DNA from 4 places in the Paenibacillus sp. FSL R5-0810 genome. Region 2 is predicted to be linked to each of the others. Evidence: predicted binding sites of a transcription regulator. Region 2 holds the regulator's gene; each other region holds the start of a gene.
The links. The regulator LexA, encoded in region 2, represses DNA repair genes until DNA is damaged. The targets are predictions, from matches to a motif close to CGAACATATGTTCG.

Region 1 (4,403 bases), 1.7 Mb from region 2:
TCCAAGCTGAAGGTCAAGAGCCAGATTCAAGGGGACCAAATCCGGGTAACCGGAAAGAGCAAGGACGATCTTCAAGCGATCATGCAGCTGCTGCGCAAAGCGGATCTGCCGCTCGATTTGCAATTCACCAACTTCAAATAATCTATGGACGTTTCATCTGCATTCCTGCCGGCTTGCAGTTTGTCCTTTTGACAGGCTGCAATCGGAAAGATTATACTAAAAAACGATATATAAGAATTAACGTATACATAGATTACTGGGGGATGAATATGACGGAAAGCGTTCAGCGCTTCAGACCTTTTTGGCCCTTGGGAGGGGCGGCCTTGCCGCGAGAGATCCGCTCAGCCGTTTGTGGGGCTGCTGAAATTTCAAGACAACCCGATGCAAGGGAGGTTGCCCTATGAATTTACCCAACCGAATCACGCTTGCCCGTATATGCTTGATCCCTATCATGATGGTATTTTTGCTGGTGGATTTTGATTTTTACCCGGATCCGATTGTGTGGCACGGTTTCGAGCTCCCGTACAATCAGCTGATCGCGGCGCTGATCTTCATCCTTGCTGCAAGCACGGACGGGATTGACGGGTATTTGGCCAGGAAGAACAACATGGTAACGAACCTCGGAAAGCTGCTGGATCCGCTGGCAGACAAGCTGCTCGTGGCGGCTATTCTCATTTCCCTTGTGGAGATGGGCAAATGCGATTCTTGGATTGCGGTTGTCATTATCAGCAGGGAGTTTGCGGTTACCGGATTGCGCCAGATTGCGCTTCTTGACGGCGCGGTCGTCGCGGCCGGGCAGTCCGGCAAGATCAAAACCGTCATTCAGATTGTGGCGATTGTCGCGCTGCTGATTAACAACTTTCCGTTTGTGTTCCTCGGCATCCCTTTCGATATCATTGCGATCTGGGCTGCTGCGGCCATTACGATTTATTCGGGAATCGAATACTTTGTCAAGAACAGGCATCTGCTTGACGGTGCAGGAGCATAACAGCAATAGGAGCAATCCTATTGCTTTTTTCTTCCGCGCTCCATTGTTATCACCGTTTGAGCCATATCGAGACCAAACATAAAAGAGTACAGGAGGGGCTATTATCGTATGAAAGCAGAGATCATTGCAGTCGGAACGGAATTGCTGCTGGGGCAGATTGTAAACACCAATGCCCAGTACTTATCCAGAGAGCTTGCAGCCATGGGCATCGACGTATATTACCAAACCGTAGTCGGGGACAACATGGAGCGATTGAAGGAAGCGCTCCGCCTGTCGAGCAGCAGAGCGGACATCGTCATCCTATCGGGCGGGCTCGGCCCTACCCAGGACGACCTGACGAAGGATGCGCTGGCTTCGCTGCTGAACCGGTCGCTGCATATCGACAGGATGGCCATGGACCGCATTGAGCGTTTCTTCCAGGACCGGGGCGTCGTTATGACCGAGAACAATCGCCGCCAGGCGATTGCCATCGAAGGGGGAACGCCGCTGCCGAACGAAACCGGGCTGGCCGTTGGCAATGCGATCACGCAGGACGGGACGCATTACATCGTATTGCCGGGACCGCCGAAGGAATTGATCCCGATGTTCGAGCAGCAAGCCAAGCCTTGGCTGCTCCAGCATGTGCTGACGGATGAGCTTCCGATCTACTCCAAGATGCTGAAGTTTGCCGGAATCGGGGAATCTGCCTTGGATGAGAGGCTTTCGGACCTGATCACCGAGCAGACCGACCCGACGATCGCGCTGTATGCGAAGGACGGTGAGGTGACCGTCCGCATATCCACCAAGGCTGCAAGCGAGTCCGAAGCGATGGTCCGCCTTGATGAGCTGCAAGAGCGGATTCGCGAGCGCGGCCCCGAATTCATGTACGCCAGCGAGGATGTGCCGATCGAGAAGGTGATTGTCGACACGATGGCAGACCGGGGATTGACGCTGAGCGCGGCGGAGAGCTGCACGGGCGGTCTGGTGGCGGAAAGCTTGACCTCCGTACCTGGCAGCGCGACGATGTTCCTTGGAGGGATCGTTTCCTACACGAATGAAATGAAGCGAAAGCTTGTGCATATCCCGCAAGCGTTGCTGGAAGGCGATGATGCGCCCGGCGCAGTGAGCAGGGAGGTCGCTCAGGCCCTCGCGGAGAATGTCCGGCTGATCACCGACAGCGATTTCGGACTGTCCGTTACCGGCGTAGCCGGCCCCGGTTATGCCGAACGCAAGCCGGTGGGGCTTGTATACATCGGATTGTCCCAGCGCGGAAGAGAGACCGAGGTGCACGAGCTTAATCTTCAAGGCAACCGGGAGACGATCCGTTTGCGCGCGACGAAGGCGCTGCTGTACCGCTTATGGCGGCGGCTTGTCTCGGAGGGATCGGAGCAGGCGTAGCAGGAGCCCCATCTTCGTGAATGAATGCGGAGCTGCATGACATAATAATAGTAAATCTTTTACATTGGTCTTGAACTGGAGAATCGATCCAGGTATAATCGGAAGTACGGAAGAACCGTGGCATATCGAAGGATGATGCCGCGGTTTTGCTTGTTTATGGAGACTGCCCGGAAATGAGCAGGGAAGGGGGAGGGTTAAAAAAAACGAATGTATGTTCGAAAAAAAGCTTGGCAAACGTGTCAAAACAAGGTATGATTAGACTATCAACAGTGAAGGGTTGTGGAACAATTGTCAGATCGTCGTGCTGCGCTTGAAATGGCGCTTCGTCAGATAGAGAAACAGTTCGGAAAAGGTTCCATCATGAAATTGGGTGAGTCCACCCATATGCAGGTAGAGATTGTGCCTAGCGGATCGCTGGCATTGGATATAGCACTTGGAACCGGCGGATTGCCTAGAGGCCGGATTATTGAAGTATATGGACCGGAATCCTCCGGTAAAACGACTGTAGCGCTCCATGCGATTGCTGAGGTTCAGAAGGCTGGCGGACAAGCTGCGTTTATCGATGCCGAGCACGCGCTGGATCCATCCTATGCGAGCAAATTGGGCGTTAACATCGATGAACTCCTGCTTTCCCAGCCGGATACGGGTGAGCAAGCGCTTGAAATTGCTGAAGCTTTGGTGCGCAGCGGTGCAGTCGATATCATTGTTATCGACTCGGTCGCAGCGCTTGTGCCGAAGGCCGAGATTGAAGGCGACATGGGTGACTCCCATGTGGGTCTGCAGGCTCGTCTGATGTCCCAGGCTCTGCGTAAACTGTCCGGCGCGATCAACAAGTCCAAAACGATTGCCATCTTTATTAACCAGCTTCGTGAGAAGGTCGGCGTTATGTTCGGTAACCCTGAGACGACACCGGGTGGCCGTGCCTTGAAGTTCTACTCCACCGTCCGTTTGGATGTACGCCGTGTAGAGAGCATTAAGATGGGGAATGACGTCGTAGGTAACCGCACACGGATTAAAGTGGTTAAGAACAAAGTTGCGCCTCCGTTTAAACAAGCCGAGCTTGACATTATGTACGGTGAAGGCATCTCCAGAGAGGGAAGCCTGATCGATATCGGTACTGAGCTTGATATTGTGGATAAGAGCGGTGCTTGGTATTCCTTTGGCGGCGATCGTCTTGGCCAGGGACGTGAGAATGCGAAGCAATTCCTGAAGGAGCATCCGGAAGTGGCGAATGTGATCGAGAACAAAATCCGGGAAGCAAGCAACTTGACCACGGTTGTTCCTGAACCGAGCGCAAGCGAGAAGGAGCAAGAGGAGCTGGAAGAGCAAGATCTATTTAAAGTGGAATAATGCCCAGCTATTTCTGATAGTGCTAGGACCGTCCGGTGTTGAGAAGAACGCCTGGACGGTCTTCTTTGCATTATCGTAATGCGGGATCATAATAGTCATCCATGGTATGGAGTATGTAAAAGCTGCAGAGCGATAAGGAGAAGCTATGAGTGATAATCGTGAAATAACCGAAGAAGCTTCTTCGGGGATCGAGCATTTTCCGGATCAGGAGGATCTGGTGATCACGTCCGTGGAGAAGCTGCGCAAGCCTAGAGGACGTTATAAGATATCGTTCGGTCCTTATGAGATGACGGTTCATGAAGACGTGATGCTGAAATACCGTATGCTGAAGGGGAGCATTTTCCGCAAGGAGGAGCTTCAGGATATCGTAGTCGTGGATGAAAGGCAGAGGGCCTATGTGGAGGCACTGAATTATCTGTCAAGGAAGCCCCGTACATCGCAGGAAATCGTGCAGCGCCTGCAGCAGAAGGGAGCGGATCCGGATAGCATAGAGGTGACGCTCCGGCGGCTTGAGGCGGAGAAGCTGATCGACGACGCATTATATGCGAGAATGTGGGCGGAGCAGCGGATGACAGGGCATAAGAAGGGCCGCCTGTGGGTAAAGCAGGAGCTGAGGCAGAAAGGGATCCGGACCGAGCTGATATCGGAGGCGCTGAGCGAGGTAAGTGCCGAGGAGGAGCTGGAAAGC
Region 2 (4,403 bases):
CAAATTCCGGAACAATGGCCGGATCCTTGGGCCGATCTACCCGATTAATCCAAACGGTATGCAGTCCGGCCGCATTGCCTCCCTTGATATCCGTCGTCAGCTTATCGCCGACCATGACAGCCTCTCCAGGCTTCGCGCCAAGCAGTTCAAGCGCATGCTGGAAGATCGACACATCCGGCTTGCCTTTGCCGAAGTCGCCTGAAATGACAATGTGATCGAAATAAGGAACCAGCTCGGGAACACCATCAAGCTTTTCCTGCTGAAGATCAGGGCTGCCGTTTGTGAGCAGCAGCAGCTGCACCTTTCCTTGCAGCTCCTTCAGCACGTCGAATGTTTCTTCATACACATAGGGTCTGGATCTGCGCTCTGACGCAAACCGCTCCGCCAGCGTTTCGGCAAGGCTTTCATTCTCAACGCCAACACGAGCAAGACCGCGACGCCAGGATTCCTTCCGATACATCGGTGCGAGCTCCTGCAATTTCCGGAATTCCGGCTGCGACCCAGCCGTAAAATTCGCCCACAGCCCTTCGAATGGATTGATCCCGATCATCTGGGTAAATGCAAAGGTGTCATAGGATGCGTACAGCGATCTTGCTTCTTCCCGTACCGCATTCAGCAACTCCTTGGCATCAACCCCAGCTGCAGCGGCACCTGCTTCGGCTGTCACTTCAAAAGCTTCTTCCACACTTCGTTCATCCCACAACAACGTATCATCCAAGTCAAACAATACGGCAGTAATCGGCATGTTCTCCCTCTCCCTTTGTTCGTTTAGGCGCTATATATATTAATGATGTTCTACCGGAATATGATGGGCCTTCGCGAACTCTTCAAGCCGTTCTCCCATCGCCTGAGTGTCGTACAAATTGATCATACGCGAAAACACCCAGTTGCCTGCTTTCCCCTTGCCTTGTATGACGACAGAGCCAGAAGCAATTTTAATCTTCTCGATCTCCGAAGCGGCCAATCTTCGCTCCCGATTAAACTTCATGGTGGACACGGATGCGCGTTCGATCTTCAGATAAGGCTTGCGCAGGAAAATCATCAATGCAAGCAGAATGTACAAGCCGACACCGACCCAGTTCAGGACCCCATTGCTATCGCCCGTCGCTTTAGCTGCCGCGGAGCCGAGAAGCGCATAAAGAGCCGCAAGGGCAAGCAATACGATCGGCAGCACATATTTCCGTCCCTTAAACACGTCCATTGTATCGGAAATGGCAGATCCCTGATAGGTGGACATTCCCTGCTTCTTCCGTTTTTTGTTCAGTTGTTGCATATTTTTGCTGACTTTTCGTTCCCAAGATCTTGACATATCGTTCCTCCCAAATCTGATATCGCCTGTGCTATCTATAAAAGTTGAATAAATGAATGGATGTTATGGCAATATACTCCCTTGCCTGCATCGTTTTCTTAAACTCAACTCATTTATATCCGGGAAGCAGCAATGCTTCGTTCATGCAGCATCCCGGCTTGATAATAAAACATCATTTGAAGCCCTAATGAGTCCTTTAGGATGAATCGACAAAACCTAGTGCTTCAGACGGGGGCCGCCTTTTTGCTCGTTCTCATCGACCCACTCGATCGATTCCAGCTGCTGTCTGAAGTTTCTGCGGATATTGTTAAGGTAGATTTCCCGAAGCTCTGCGCGTTCCTTCATTTCCTCTTCGGTCAAACCCTCGCTTTTCTGCTTACGTGCCAATAGATTGATGCGTTCTACCAAAGTATCGATGTCCATGGTTTCTCCTCCATTTCAAATATCATTATAACTTAACCATGTGAAAAAGAGCTTGTCAAGGCGACCACCCTTGCAAGCTCTTGCATTCAGCGAATATAAACATATTAAGGAATGAATGTCATGATCTATATCATAAAGAGTGCGACAAATTCAGTCATTACATAGTAGATTTCAAATACGACCTCATCGATCTGTGAAATGGCGAATTTCACTTCCTACTATATATTAAGATCTAAACCGAACGACTAAGAGTGCCGTTACCTGCATGGACGCTTACCATACCGGCAATGACAATACGTCGCCTGCCTGAATATCCGGACCCTTCAGCCCGTTATTTCTGCGAATGGTATCGATATATACCCGTATGTCCACATTCTCTGGCTTATGAACGGAAGCGATCTTCCACAAGGAGTCACCCGATTGAACAATAACTAGCTTCTCTCCGGTGGGTTCTTCCGTTCCTCCTGCGAACACGGAATATGCGCCTGTCCAACCGAATACAACGATGAGCAGAATGATCAGCAGTTTCGTTAATGGAAGTGAAACGATCTTTGACTTTATCTGATGGATCCAGGCTTCGGAGCCGGAATCCGTCTCTGTCGGCATGTTCTCATAAATGCTGCGGTATGTACTATATTTCAACATGAAATATCATCCCCCAAACAAGTGTTCTCTTAACTACAAATCGATAATAACACGAACACCTGTTTGTTTCAATACCCAATCGAACATTTGTTCCAATAATTTTAGAACTTATGTTTGTACGAACGGCAGTTCTATGTTATAATTTTCCCAAACGTTACTAAATGGGGTTGATACGGCATGTCGAAAATATCCAGCCGCCAGCTGGCGATCTTAGAGTTTATCCGAAACGAAGTTCGTAGCAAAGGCTATCCGCCTTCTGTCCGGGAAATCGGCGAGGCTGTCGGACTAGCTTCCAGTTCAACGGTCCACGGCCATCTTGACCGCCTGGAGAAGAAAGGCTTGATCCGCCGCGACCCTACGAAGCCAAGAGCCATTGAGCTGCTTGGCCAGGAAGAATCCGAGAGCAGCAACCTGTTTACCCACACCATCGCCCGGGTTCCCGTGGTCGGCAAAGTTACAGCAGGTGTTCCGATCACGGCGACCGAGAACATCGAAGATTACTTCCCTCTGCCGCAGCACTATGTCGGGGACGACAAGGTGTTTATGTTGTCCGTCGTCGGTGACAGTATGATCGAAGCAGGCATCCACAGCGGCGATTATGTGATCGTACGTCAACAGCAGACCGCCGATAACGGCGATATTGTGGTGGCCATGACCGAAGAAGACGAAGCAACGGTGAAGACCTTTTACAAGGAGAAGGACCATATCCGGCTGCAGCCGGAGAACCCTAGTTATGAGCCGCTGCGACTTAATCATGTGACGATCCTCGGCAAAGTCATTGGATTGTTCCGCGATGTTCACTAGCATAAAATCTACACATTAGAAGCCCGCTCCCTCTTTCAACAAGAGGATGAGCGGGCTTTATTATTCGGGCGGAGATTTCCACGTTGACGAAAGGAAATTAGCAAGTTGGGCTGATATAGGGATGGCCGATCAAACAAATGACCGGCCATTTTGATATATATTTTTTTATCCGTTGGTAACTTCAGTCACGACCTAGTATGATCCGTTACTTCTTCTGAACCGTAATCGACCAGGATGCATCCGTAAGCTGAACGAAATTAGTAATTTTGTGGCCCGCTTCAGCAGCCCAACGCGGAATGCTTTCCGTTGCCTGCGTGCAGTCAAAATCAATCTCCAGTTCGTCGCCGCTTTTTAGAGATTCCATCGCTTCTTTCGCTTCTATCAAAGGAAAAGGACATACCATTCCAAGTACAGCTAATTTTTGTTTCATTAATATAACCTCCTAAGCCGTTGTCGTTTGATAAACTGCCGCCTTCTTCTTGGCGCTGGCACGTGGTCGCACATATACAAAATAAGAAGCTGCCCACGTACCTAAAATCATGAAGAATAATGAAACCCATCCTTGCCATGTCATCATCGCCGTCATGACCAGACCGTTTCCAATAGAGCAGCCGCCTGCCCAGCTGGCCCCGAAGCCCATCAAAATGCCGCCGGAAAAACTGGATACGGCCGTCTTGGCATCAGGAGCCCGAAAGCGAAACTCGCGACTTCCTTTGGCTGCGATGAACGAGCCGAGGAATATCCCCAGTACAAGGAACACGCCCCAATTCAAATATTTATCGCCATCTCCGGTTACCAGATACTGAAGAATGTTAGCGGAAGGCGTGGTAATTCCTAGCCCCGACATTCTGCCTGTCGCTTCGCTGAGCGGCCATGCCAACAGCGCAACCAATCCGACGAGAATCGCGGTGACGAACGGATGCCATCGTTTCTCGAACAATAGATGGTTAAGGCCTTTACGCTTCGGCGGCAGCGACGGAATAAACACTTTTGGCTTGCGCAGCTGCTTGACGACAAGAAAAATAGTAATCAGAGCAAGTAAAGCGATAAATGGCCATACCGATAAACCGAACGTGGCCGGAATGGAGTTCGTTGGTGTTGAAATTCCTTTGAGGCTGTTGTTCACCGGCGACAGGGCCCCGGATTTCATAACAGCGCTCATCCCCATGTACCCGAAAAGAGCGATCCAGCTTCCAATAAGCCCTTCCCCTGCCCGATACCA
Region 3 (4,403 bases), 3.9 Mb from region 2:
ATCGGCGATGCGCTGACCCAGCGGCTTGGACGCGGAGTTACTTATCTTGAGGGCGAGGGAGCCTATTCCGGGGACAGCAAGAAGGTGATCTTCGTGGTCATTACCCGGCTTGAGGAAGCGAAGCTGAAATCGATTGTGGAAGATTGGGATTCGCAGGCCTTCGTGGCAGTCGGCAATATTCATGATGTCAAGGGCGGCCGGTTTAAGAAGAAGGCCATTCATTAAACGTTATACAAGCTTGAATAGTTCAGGGTTCCACCTGCATGCTGGTACAAGAAGCGGGCGGAGCCCTTTTTTTTGATGTCAAAAGCTAATCTCTATACGATGGAATTCCCGCTGCGATTTGTAGCCTAGGTGGGGCTTTGCGTCTTCTTGTAATGGCGTATGATGCGGGCGATTCTGTGGACGGCGGCCGACTGGCCGATGGCTTGATTTACCGTCCCGGTGAAATATAACCCCGTTTCCGGGTGGTGGAAGGCAAATGCGCCGGATTGGCCCCAATGGCCGATTAAGCCGTCTTTCATGTTCAAGAGGGACAATGGCTGACGTACAATGCCTGAACCGTAGAAGAAAGTGCCGGGTGCCCATAGAAATTTCCATTCCATGAGCTCCTTCAGATGCGTCTGCGGAAATAGAACGCCGTCGAAAAACGCTCGGAGGAAGGTCATGGTCTCTCGGGCCGTGGAAACGATGCCGCCTTCGGGTGCGATGGAGGACATGTACAAGGGGATTTGAAGCCGGGTTTTCCGGTAATAAAAGGAAGCGGGTCTTCCATCAAGAGGGTCCTTGTATACGTAGGTCTGGGTCAGTCTCAGCCTGTCGAAGATGCATTCCTTGAATGTTGCCTCGATCGGCTGCCCGGTTACCGTTTCAATCAGCTTCCCTAACAGCTGATAATTGGTGTCGGAGTATTGGGCTTTATTCTTCATGCCCGGCGGGAATTTCGGACGAAGCTGCCTGACGGCTTCAAGCGTCTTCTCTAGCGGCCAGGACTGGTCTTTCCCGGCGATTAAGTCGGCGAATACGCGTCCCGAGAAATAATCGGGAATGCCCGAGGTGTTGGACATCAATTGCTTGATCGTGATCTCCCGGGAATAGTCGACGTTCTGGTAAACGTGAATGCCCTTGATCATCGCCTCGGGCAAATATTCGCCAATCCGATCATCAAGCCGAAGCAGCTGCCGTGAACGCAGCTGACGTACAATTTGGTTACGCTGGCGATAAAAAAAGGGGTCTCCGGCTTCATTTCCCCGCCGCTGCTGACGATCGACAGCGACCGATCCTGATTCTCGACGCACATGACGGCGCCGAATATATTTCTTCTGCGCGTCATTGCCGCCATCCAGCGATCAAATCGCATTTGATCCAGCGGCGATGGGCCCGCCTTTTCCTTCATCTTCATGCCTCCCTAAACACAGAATTGAAATGCTTGACCATGGAAATTCAAAACCCGGAACCATGGAATTTTCAAAACCTTGGATTTCTAGCAAATCCTCCGAGATCACGCCGAAGGAGAGGCGGCTGTTCAAGTTGGTTCCGCTTGCCGCAAGCGCGCCGCGCGAATGAAATCCTCGGCCGCCTCATTCATCATGGCCATTACCTGCTCCTCGTTGACACTCGTTGTAAACAAATCGTTGGCGACCATGACGGACAAGCCGGTCTGGAACGTCTGCATTTTGATTAAAAGCGCCCGAAGCTCCTCGCCGGAAAATCCCGCTAAGCCGGGATCCTCCTTCATCAGCTCGACCACCTCATTAAGCTGTTCTTCGTTATGCTTCATATACGGAATGTTCTTCATGATTAAATCCCGGTACAGCAGGGGAAATTCCCTGGCGAAGCGCAAACTGGCCATCCCGATATCCCGAAACGGCTGTCCGGTCCGCTGCCCGGTAATCATCTGCTTGGCTACGTGAAGCGAGTGCTCCACCACTCGCTGCAGAAGCTCCTCCGCATCGGCAAAATTAACGTAGATCGGGGCGATCGAGCATCCCAGGCGGTCGGCCACTTTCCGGATGGAGACGGAATCGAGCCCCTCCGCACGGGCAATGTCAAATGCGGCCAGGATGATGTCTTGTTTGGTGAATTTAGGCTTTGGTGCCATAGGTATGCTCCTTGCTCAATAAATATAACACTTGATATATAACATATGTTATGTATCGATTATAAGGGATTATTTTCCTGATTGCTAGTGGGATGTCATGATAATCGATTTGTAAATCCAGTAAATTCCTATTATAATAAGAACGTATGTTTGCTATAATATAACCATAACATTTTCGGAAATAGAGCAGGTTACGACAAGGAGGCGAAGGGGATATGGCGCAAACGACTTATGAGAGCATTTCGACCAAGCAAACGCTCAATCGGGTGAAAGAAGAGCGGATGCCGTTTGACTGGTCTATCAATCCGTACAGAGGATGCGGACATGGCTGCAGCTTCTGCTATGCACGCGCCTTCCAGTCCTTTATCGGGATGGGGGCGGAGGATGAATTCCAGCATCATATTTTCATGAAGACCAATGCGGCGGAGTCGCTGGCGAAGCAGCTGTCCGATACGGCTGCCAAATTCGGCCATGATATTGAAGCGATGCGGAGATCGATCGGGCAGGTGACAATCGGGACGGCTACGGATCCGTATCAGCCGATCGAGGGAAAGGCGGAGATCACGAGGGAATGCTTGAAGCTGCTGGCGAAGTATCGCATCTCAACCAGCATTACCACCCGCTCGCCGCTCGTGCTGCGCGATATGGACATCCTGACCCGGATGGAGGACGTTTCGGTCAATATCAGCCTGAATACGCTGGATGCAGATCTGATCCGCAAGCTTGAGCCGGCATCGCCGCATCCTGCGAGCCGATTGGAGGCCGTCTGGAGGCTGTCTTCCGCCGGCATACGGACAGGCGTATTTGCGGCACCCGTCCTGCCCTATCTTACCGATGGGGAAGAAGGGCTTAGGGAGCTCCTGTCCAGGGTGAAGGAGCATGGCGCTTCTTTTGCCATGATCTCGCTCTTGAGGCTGTCACGCGACGTTAAGAAATGGTATATGGAGACGCTCAAGCTCCATTTCCCTGAGGTCGTGCCGTCTTATCGGGAGCTGTACAGATCGGGAGCTTACGCCGAAGAGCAGTATATACGAAGCTTCAAAATGATGGCCGCCCGCCTCTTGTCGGAGTATGGACTGGGATGGACGGCAAGTCGCCCATCGAATCCAACCACGGGATCCTACGATCCCGCGACGGGAAGAAGGACTTCCCGATTGGCGGAAGGCATTGATTCAGGCCATGTTGCAGGGGCAGGCTCGCATGCTCTATCCGGAAGTGCAGGTTATAAGGAAGGGGAGGAGCGGGGCCGGGAAGCAGCCCCGCACCATTCCATCCGCCAGCGCAAGCTGCCTCAGCCTGCGGCACCCGTCTCCGCCGAGGATCTGAAGCCGGAGGTTGAGCAGCTATCATTTCCGTTTTGATGCCGGCTTCCCCTTGGCATTCAGATGCCGGACGATGTCTCCGATCGGCTGGGGAGGCAGAGCCTGCAGCAGGTCGCCCCTCTCTTTAAGGCGCTGCTCGATGTTCAGCAGGTGGAAATCCGTCGGAGAGACATCCCGCTGAACCTCTTCCCAAGTGAGCGGCGTGGATACCGTTGCGAGGCGTCTGGCCCGGGGAGTATAAGGTGCGGCAAGCGTTCTTCCGCTGTAATGCTGCAGATAATCGAAATAGATTTTGTCGCCGCGGTTTTTCTTCAGCCGCTCGATGGTAAACAATTTAGGGTGTTTCTCCGTTACGTATTGACCGACGAATTGGCCGACGGAGCGAAGCTCGTCGAACGTAATGCCTTCGGGAATCGGGACGATGATCTGCACCCCGGTTGCCCCGGACGTTTTCGGTACGGAGGCGATTCCAAGCGAGCGCAGCACATCGCCGACGATGGCCGTAGCTTCCATGATCCGCGGCTCCTCGGGAAGCGACGGGTCCAGATCGATCATCCATTCGCATGGCAGAACGTCACCGGCCAGGTGGAGCGAAGGATGGAATTCCAAAGCAGCGAGGTTGCCCAGCCATAAGAGCTCGGGCAGCCCGTTCAGCATGACATAGTTGATGCCCTCGTGCACGTAGGTACTGACAAAGGGCGGGAGCGGCTCGGGCGCATTTTTTTGATAGAACGATTCCCCGTCCACGCCGTGGGGATAACGGATGGTTGTCAGCAGCCTGCCTCTGCAATAGCGGAGCAGGTAGGGAGAGATCGCCGCGAGCTTTTGCAGATAGATGGCTTTAGTAATGCCGACCTCGGGCCACAGCGGCTTGTCCGGATTGGTAATCTGAATCTCTTGACCTTCAATGGTCAGCGTTCCTTTGACGGTACGGGCCATAGCCGTTACACCCCCTCAATCGACAGCAGCTTCGGATGCCG
Region 4 (4,403 bases), 600 kb from region 2:
GAAGCCACTTGTGCAGCAGCGGCCCGGCCCAGCGTGAAAGCGCGGCTTCCATCACCTTCATGCCGAACAGGAACAGAACGAGGCCGTAGCAGATGGGAAACCAGAGTGAGGATAGCATGCGATTCTCCTTTTTTTTCGAATTGGGGATCGAGGTTTTTGTTAATACGTATATGACCCCGGGCGGACATGCATGCCAATGAATTGCCGCCAGGGATATCACATAAGGAGTGAACTACTAGTGCCATCGGTTATTTTGGAGCGCAGTCGAAAGAAAAGATTGGAGCAGGGACATCCCTGGGTATACAAGAGTGAGATTGCCTCCGTCACGGGCGATCCTGCCCCGGGCGATCTGGTTTCGGTGCTGAATCATCAGGAGCGGTTTTTGGCGGCCGGCTATTATAACCCGCAATCGCAAATTACGGTGCGGATCGTGTCGCATCAGCCGATCGAACGGATGGACGAGGATTTCTTCGCCGCCCGGTTTGAGGAATGCAAAAGACACAGGGAACGGTTTATCGAGGGCGAGAATGCCTACCGTCTCGTTTATGGCGAAGCCGACTTTCTCCCTGGGCTGATCGTTGACCGCTTTGCGGACGTGCTGGTCGTGCAGCTGTTAACCTTGGGCATGGACAAGCGCCGCGACGAGATCGTCGGCGCGCTTGTCCGGGTCATGCAGCCGAGAGGAATTTATGAGCGCAGCGATGTGTCCGTCCGCGAGCTTGAGGGGCTGGAGCAGCGCAAGGGTCCGCTGTATGGAGACTGTCCCCGTCACGTCGTCGTTACGGAGAACGGGCTGGAGATCAAGGTGGATACCTGGGAAGGGCAGAAGACCGGCTATTTCTTCGACCAGCGTGAAAACCGGGCTTCGATCAAGCCGCTGATGACCGGCTGGGGCATTCGCAGCGGCATTTCGCTTCAAACGATCGAGGAGAACGGAGAGACCAAGACCGTGCCGGTGAACAAGAGCGGGAAGGCGGTCAGCTTCCCGTATTGGGACGGCGCGACGGTGCTGGAGTGCTTTTCCCATACCGGGAGCTTCACCCTTCATGCCTGTAAGTATGGCGCCAAGAAAGTGACCTGCCTGGATATCTCGGAGCATGCGATTGAGAGCGCGAGGGAGAACGTCGAGCTCAACGGATTCCAGGACCGGGTGGAATTCGTGGTGGATGACGCCTTCCAATACCTGCGCAATCAGGTAAAGGGAGTCGAGGAGCGGCAGCAGCGCGCCCAGGCGGACCAGAAGGTGGACACGTCCAAGCCGCTAACGGCAGGTGGGGGACGGACCTTTGATGTGGTTATTCTCGATCCGCCGGCCTTTGCCAAAACGAAATCAGCGGTCAAGGGAGCCTGCCGGGGTTATAAGGACATTAACCTGCACGGCATGAAGCTGGTTAACGAGGGCGGTTATCTGGTGACGGCAAGCTGCTCGTATCATATGCGTCCGGATCTGTTCCTGGAGACGATCCAGGAAGCGGCCAGGGATGCCGGCAAGGTGCTGCGGCTGGTGGAGTGGCGCGCCGCGGGCAAGGATCATCCGCAAATTCTCGGCGTCGATGAGGGACACTATCTGAAATTTGCGGTATTTGAAGTGCGGAGCAAGACGAATCTGTAGGTGATCTTGACATAGAGGAACCAGGGCCTGTTTTAGCGCAGTGAGGAGCTGTGCTGGAACAGGCTCTTTTGTCGTTGCCGTCTCCACTGGGAATACAATCCAAACGTATGTTCCTTCCGCCGCCGCTTATGCTATACTATTAATCAGCATCCTGGTGATAGATTCGCAAATTGCGAGGCGATGAACTGAAAACGAAAGGATGCAAGGTAAGGGGAAAAGAGTCTGTAAAAACCGGATTACATCATTCCCAATAAGACTGGAAACTCCAACAAATGTATACGAAATTTCAATAGATAGCAGGCGCGGATCCTCATGATGGAAGGCAGATTCATAGAACCATAGGAATTCCCCTGCATGTAAACTGTCGGAAAAGGCGAAGGAGGCTTGAGGCGAAGATGAGGATGCAATTTATAATCGGCCGGTCGGGCAGCGGAAAAAGCACGGCCATTCGTGAAGAGATGAGCCGGAGACTGGAGGAATCGCCCCAGGGCAACCCGATGATATTGATCGTTCCCGAACAGGGATCGTTCGAGGCGGAGCATGCGCTGGTGAACACAGGAGGCATCAAGGGCATATTTAGGGCCCAGGTGCTCAGCCTGCGCCGCTTGGCTTACCGGGTCATGCAGGAGACCGGCGGAGCAGCCAAGGTGGCGATCAGCGAGGAAGGCAAGCGGATGCTGCTGTACAAAATCCTTCGCCGCCGCAAGGAGGAGCTGGAGCTATTCGGCCCTTCGGGCGAGCAGCTCGGTTTTGTCGGCAAGCTCAGCGAGCTGTATACCGAAATGAAGCGGTATTGCATCGACGCCGCTTGCGTGGAGGAACAGCTTGAGCTGCTGACTTCCCATACAGGGGGGCCTCCGATGCTTCAGCGTAAGCTGAAGGAAATCGCCCTTATCTTTCGGGATTATGAGCTGGAAATATCGAGACTCTATATGGACGAGGAGGACACGCTTGCGACGCTGGCCGAAAGCATTGCGGATTCGGACTATATTCGCCATGCGGATATTTGGATCGACGGCTTCCACGGCTTCACTCCCCAGGAATATCGAGTCATCCGCGAGCTGCTGGCCCATGCAAGACAGGTGACGATTGCGCTTACCTTGGACAAGCCTTATCCAACAGGGGGCATTCCCCATGAGCTGGATCTGTTCCATCCTACGGCGAGCACGTACATAAAGCTAAAAGGGATCGCGGACGAGCTGGGCGCGGATACCGAGCACCGCATGCTTGCGCCGGAAGTCCCTCCCCGTTTCAGTGAACGACCGGTGCTGGCCCATCTGGAGCGCGGCTATGACAGGAGAATGCGCTGGCGGGAAGAGGCGGGCACGCAAGCGGATGGCTTGCGGCTCTATGCAGCCGCCAATCGCCGCGCCGAAATCGAGGGAGCGATCCGGGAGATGCTCCGCCTGGCGCAGGAAGAAGGGGCCCGGTACCGGGATATGGCGGTATTCGTCCGCAACCTGGGCGATTATGAGCATCTGATCGGCCCGTTGTTCCGGGAGTATGGCATTCCGTATTTCCTTGATCAGAAACGGAGCGAGCTTCACCATCCGGTGGTGGAGTTTGTCCGCTCGGCTTTGGATGTCAGCTTGCGCCGCTGGAGGTACGAGGACGTCTTCCGCTGCGTCAAGACCGATCTTTTGCTCCCGCTTGACGGTTCATTGTCCCGGGAAGATATGGACCGCCTCGAGAATCACGTGCTGGCTTCAGGTATTCAGGGCTCCCGCTGGACGGATGGCCGCCCATGGAAGGGTGCGCCCAGCCTCTCGCTGGAGGAAGGGGAAACGAAAGCCCGCGGTACGGAAGAGCTGCAGCGTATTGAATATGCCAGGGCTGCCGTTGCGTCAGTCCTGCATCCATTTGAGAAGCGTCTGAAGAAGGCGGCAACCGCCCGCGAGCAATGTACGGCCGTCTTCCGCCTGTTGGAGGAAGCGGATGTGCCGGAGAAGCTGGAGCTTCTGAGCAGAGCGGCGCTTGAGGCCGGCCGTCCCGAAGAGGCAAGGGAGCACCGCCAGGTATGGGGGGCTGTGCTGGGACTGCTGGATCAGATCGTGGAGATGATGGGGGATGAAAAGCTCAGCACCGAGCTGTTCGCCGGTATATTGGATACCGGGCTCACGGAATTGAAGATGGCCCTCGTCCCGCCGTCGCTGGATCAGGTGCTGATCGGCAGCATGGATCGGACGCGGACGGGTGGCGTGAAATATGCGTTTTTGCTCGGGGTGAACGACGGAGTGCTCCCGGCGCAGTTTGAGGATGACGGGATATTGACGGAACAGGAGCGCAGCGGCCTGGCGGAGCGCGGATTGGAGCTTGCCCCGACCATATCGAGGAGGCTTCTGGACGAACGCTTCCTGATCTATAATGCTTTGACTACGGCCAGCATGCAGCTGTGGGTCAGCTATCCCGCCGCGGACGATGAAGGCAAGACGCTGCTCCCATCCGAGGTGATCCGCCATTTGAAGCTGATGTTTCAGATCGGCGAGGGGCCGCTCGCATCTCGGCCGCATGCCGGGCAATCCCCTGAGGAACAGGCGGGATACGTGACCCGGCCCGGGAAGACGATCGCTTATTTGACCGGCCGGCTGCGGGATTGGCGAAACGGCGAGGAGCTCCCAGACTTCTGGTGGCATGCTTATAATTGGTTCGCCGGCCAGCCGGAATGGAAGACGCGGCTCGGCGTAATGCTGTCCTCTTTAACCTATCGCAATGAAGGGCGAAATCTGACGGAGAAGACAAGCCGGCGCCTGTACGGCGTAAGGCTTGCAACCAGCGTATCCCGGATGGAACG

Region 1: recA (recombinase RecA) is a predicted target of LexA. The motif match lies at 2,570-2,583, and genes of this name have one in related genera.
Region 3: MKX76_RS28465 (SPL family radical SAM protein) is a predicted target of LexA. The motif match lies at 2,241-2,254, and genes of this name have one in related genera.
Region 4: addB (helicase-exonuclease AddAB subunit AddB) is a predicted target of LexA. The motif match lies at 1,713-1,726, and genes of this name have one in related genera.

Annotation. Positions count from the first base shown of each region.
Region 1 covers NZ_JBBOCF010000001.1:803,831-808,233, forward strand. Annotated here, with positions in the region: gene MKX76_RS03745 (YajQ family cyclic di-GMP-binding protein) at 1-141, shown strand, start outside; gene pgsA (CDP-diacylglycerol--glycerol-3-phosphate 3-phosphatidyltransferase) at 401-988, shown strand; gene MKX76_RS03755 (competence/damage-inducible protein A) at 1,097-2,365, shown strand; gene recA (recombinase RecA) at 2,654-3,715, shown strand; gene MKX76_RS03765 (regulatory protein RecX) at 3,861-4,403, shown strand, end outside.
Region 2 covers NZ_JBBOCF010000001.1:2,494,749-2,499,151, forward strand. Annotated here, with positions in the region: gene MKX76_RS11235 (HAD family hydrolase) at 1-745, opposite strand, end outside; gene MKX76_RS11240 (hypothetical protein) at 785-1,309, opposite strand; gene MKX76_RS11245 (DUF896 domain-containing protein) at 1,526-1,732, opposite strand; gene MKX76_RS11250 (LysM peptidoglycan-binding domain-containing protein) at 2,006-2,377, opposite strand; gene lexA (transcriptional repressor LexA) at 2,555-3,181, shown strand; gene MKX76_RS11260 (sulfurtransferase TusA family protein) at 3,387-3,611, opposite strand; gene MKX76_RS11265 (YeeE/YedE family protein) at 3,624-4,403, opposite strand, start outside.
Region 3 covers NZ_JBBOCF010000001.1:6,351,796-6,356,198, forward strand. Annotated here, with positions in the region: gene MKX76_RS28445 (YitT family protein) at 1-225, shown strand, start outside; gene MKX76_RS28450 (serine hydrolase domain-containing protein) at 351-1,145, opposite strand; gene MKX76_RS28455 (hypothetical protein) at 1,130-1,396, opposite strand; gene MKX76_RS28460 (TetR family transcriptional regulator) at 1,526-2,101, opposite strand; gene MKX76_RS28465 (SPL family radical SAM protein) at 2,317-3,462, shown strand; gene ligD (non-homologous end-joining DNA ligase) at 3,448-4,362, opposite strand; gene MKX76_RS28475 (ATP-dependent DNA ligase) at 4,368-4,403, opposite strand, start outside.
Region 4 covers NZ_JBBOCF010000001.1:3,097,283-3,101,685, reverse strand. Annotated here, with positions in the region: gene MKX76_RS14095 (Na/Pi cotransporter family protein) at 1-118, opposite strand, end outside; gene MKX76_RS14090 (class I SAM-dependent rRNA methyltransferase) at 239-1,612, shown strand; gene addB (helicase-exonuclease AddAB subunit AddB) at 2,008-4,403, shown strand, end outside.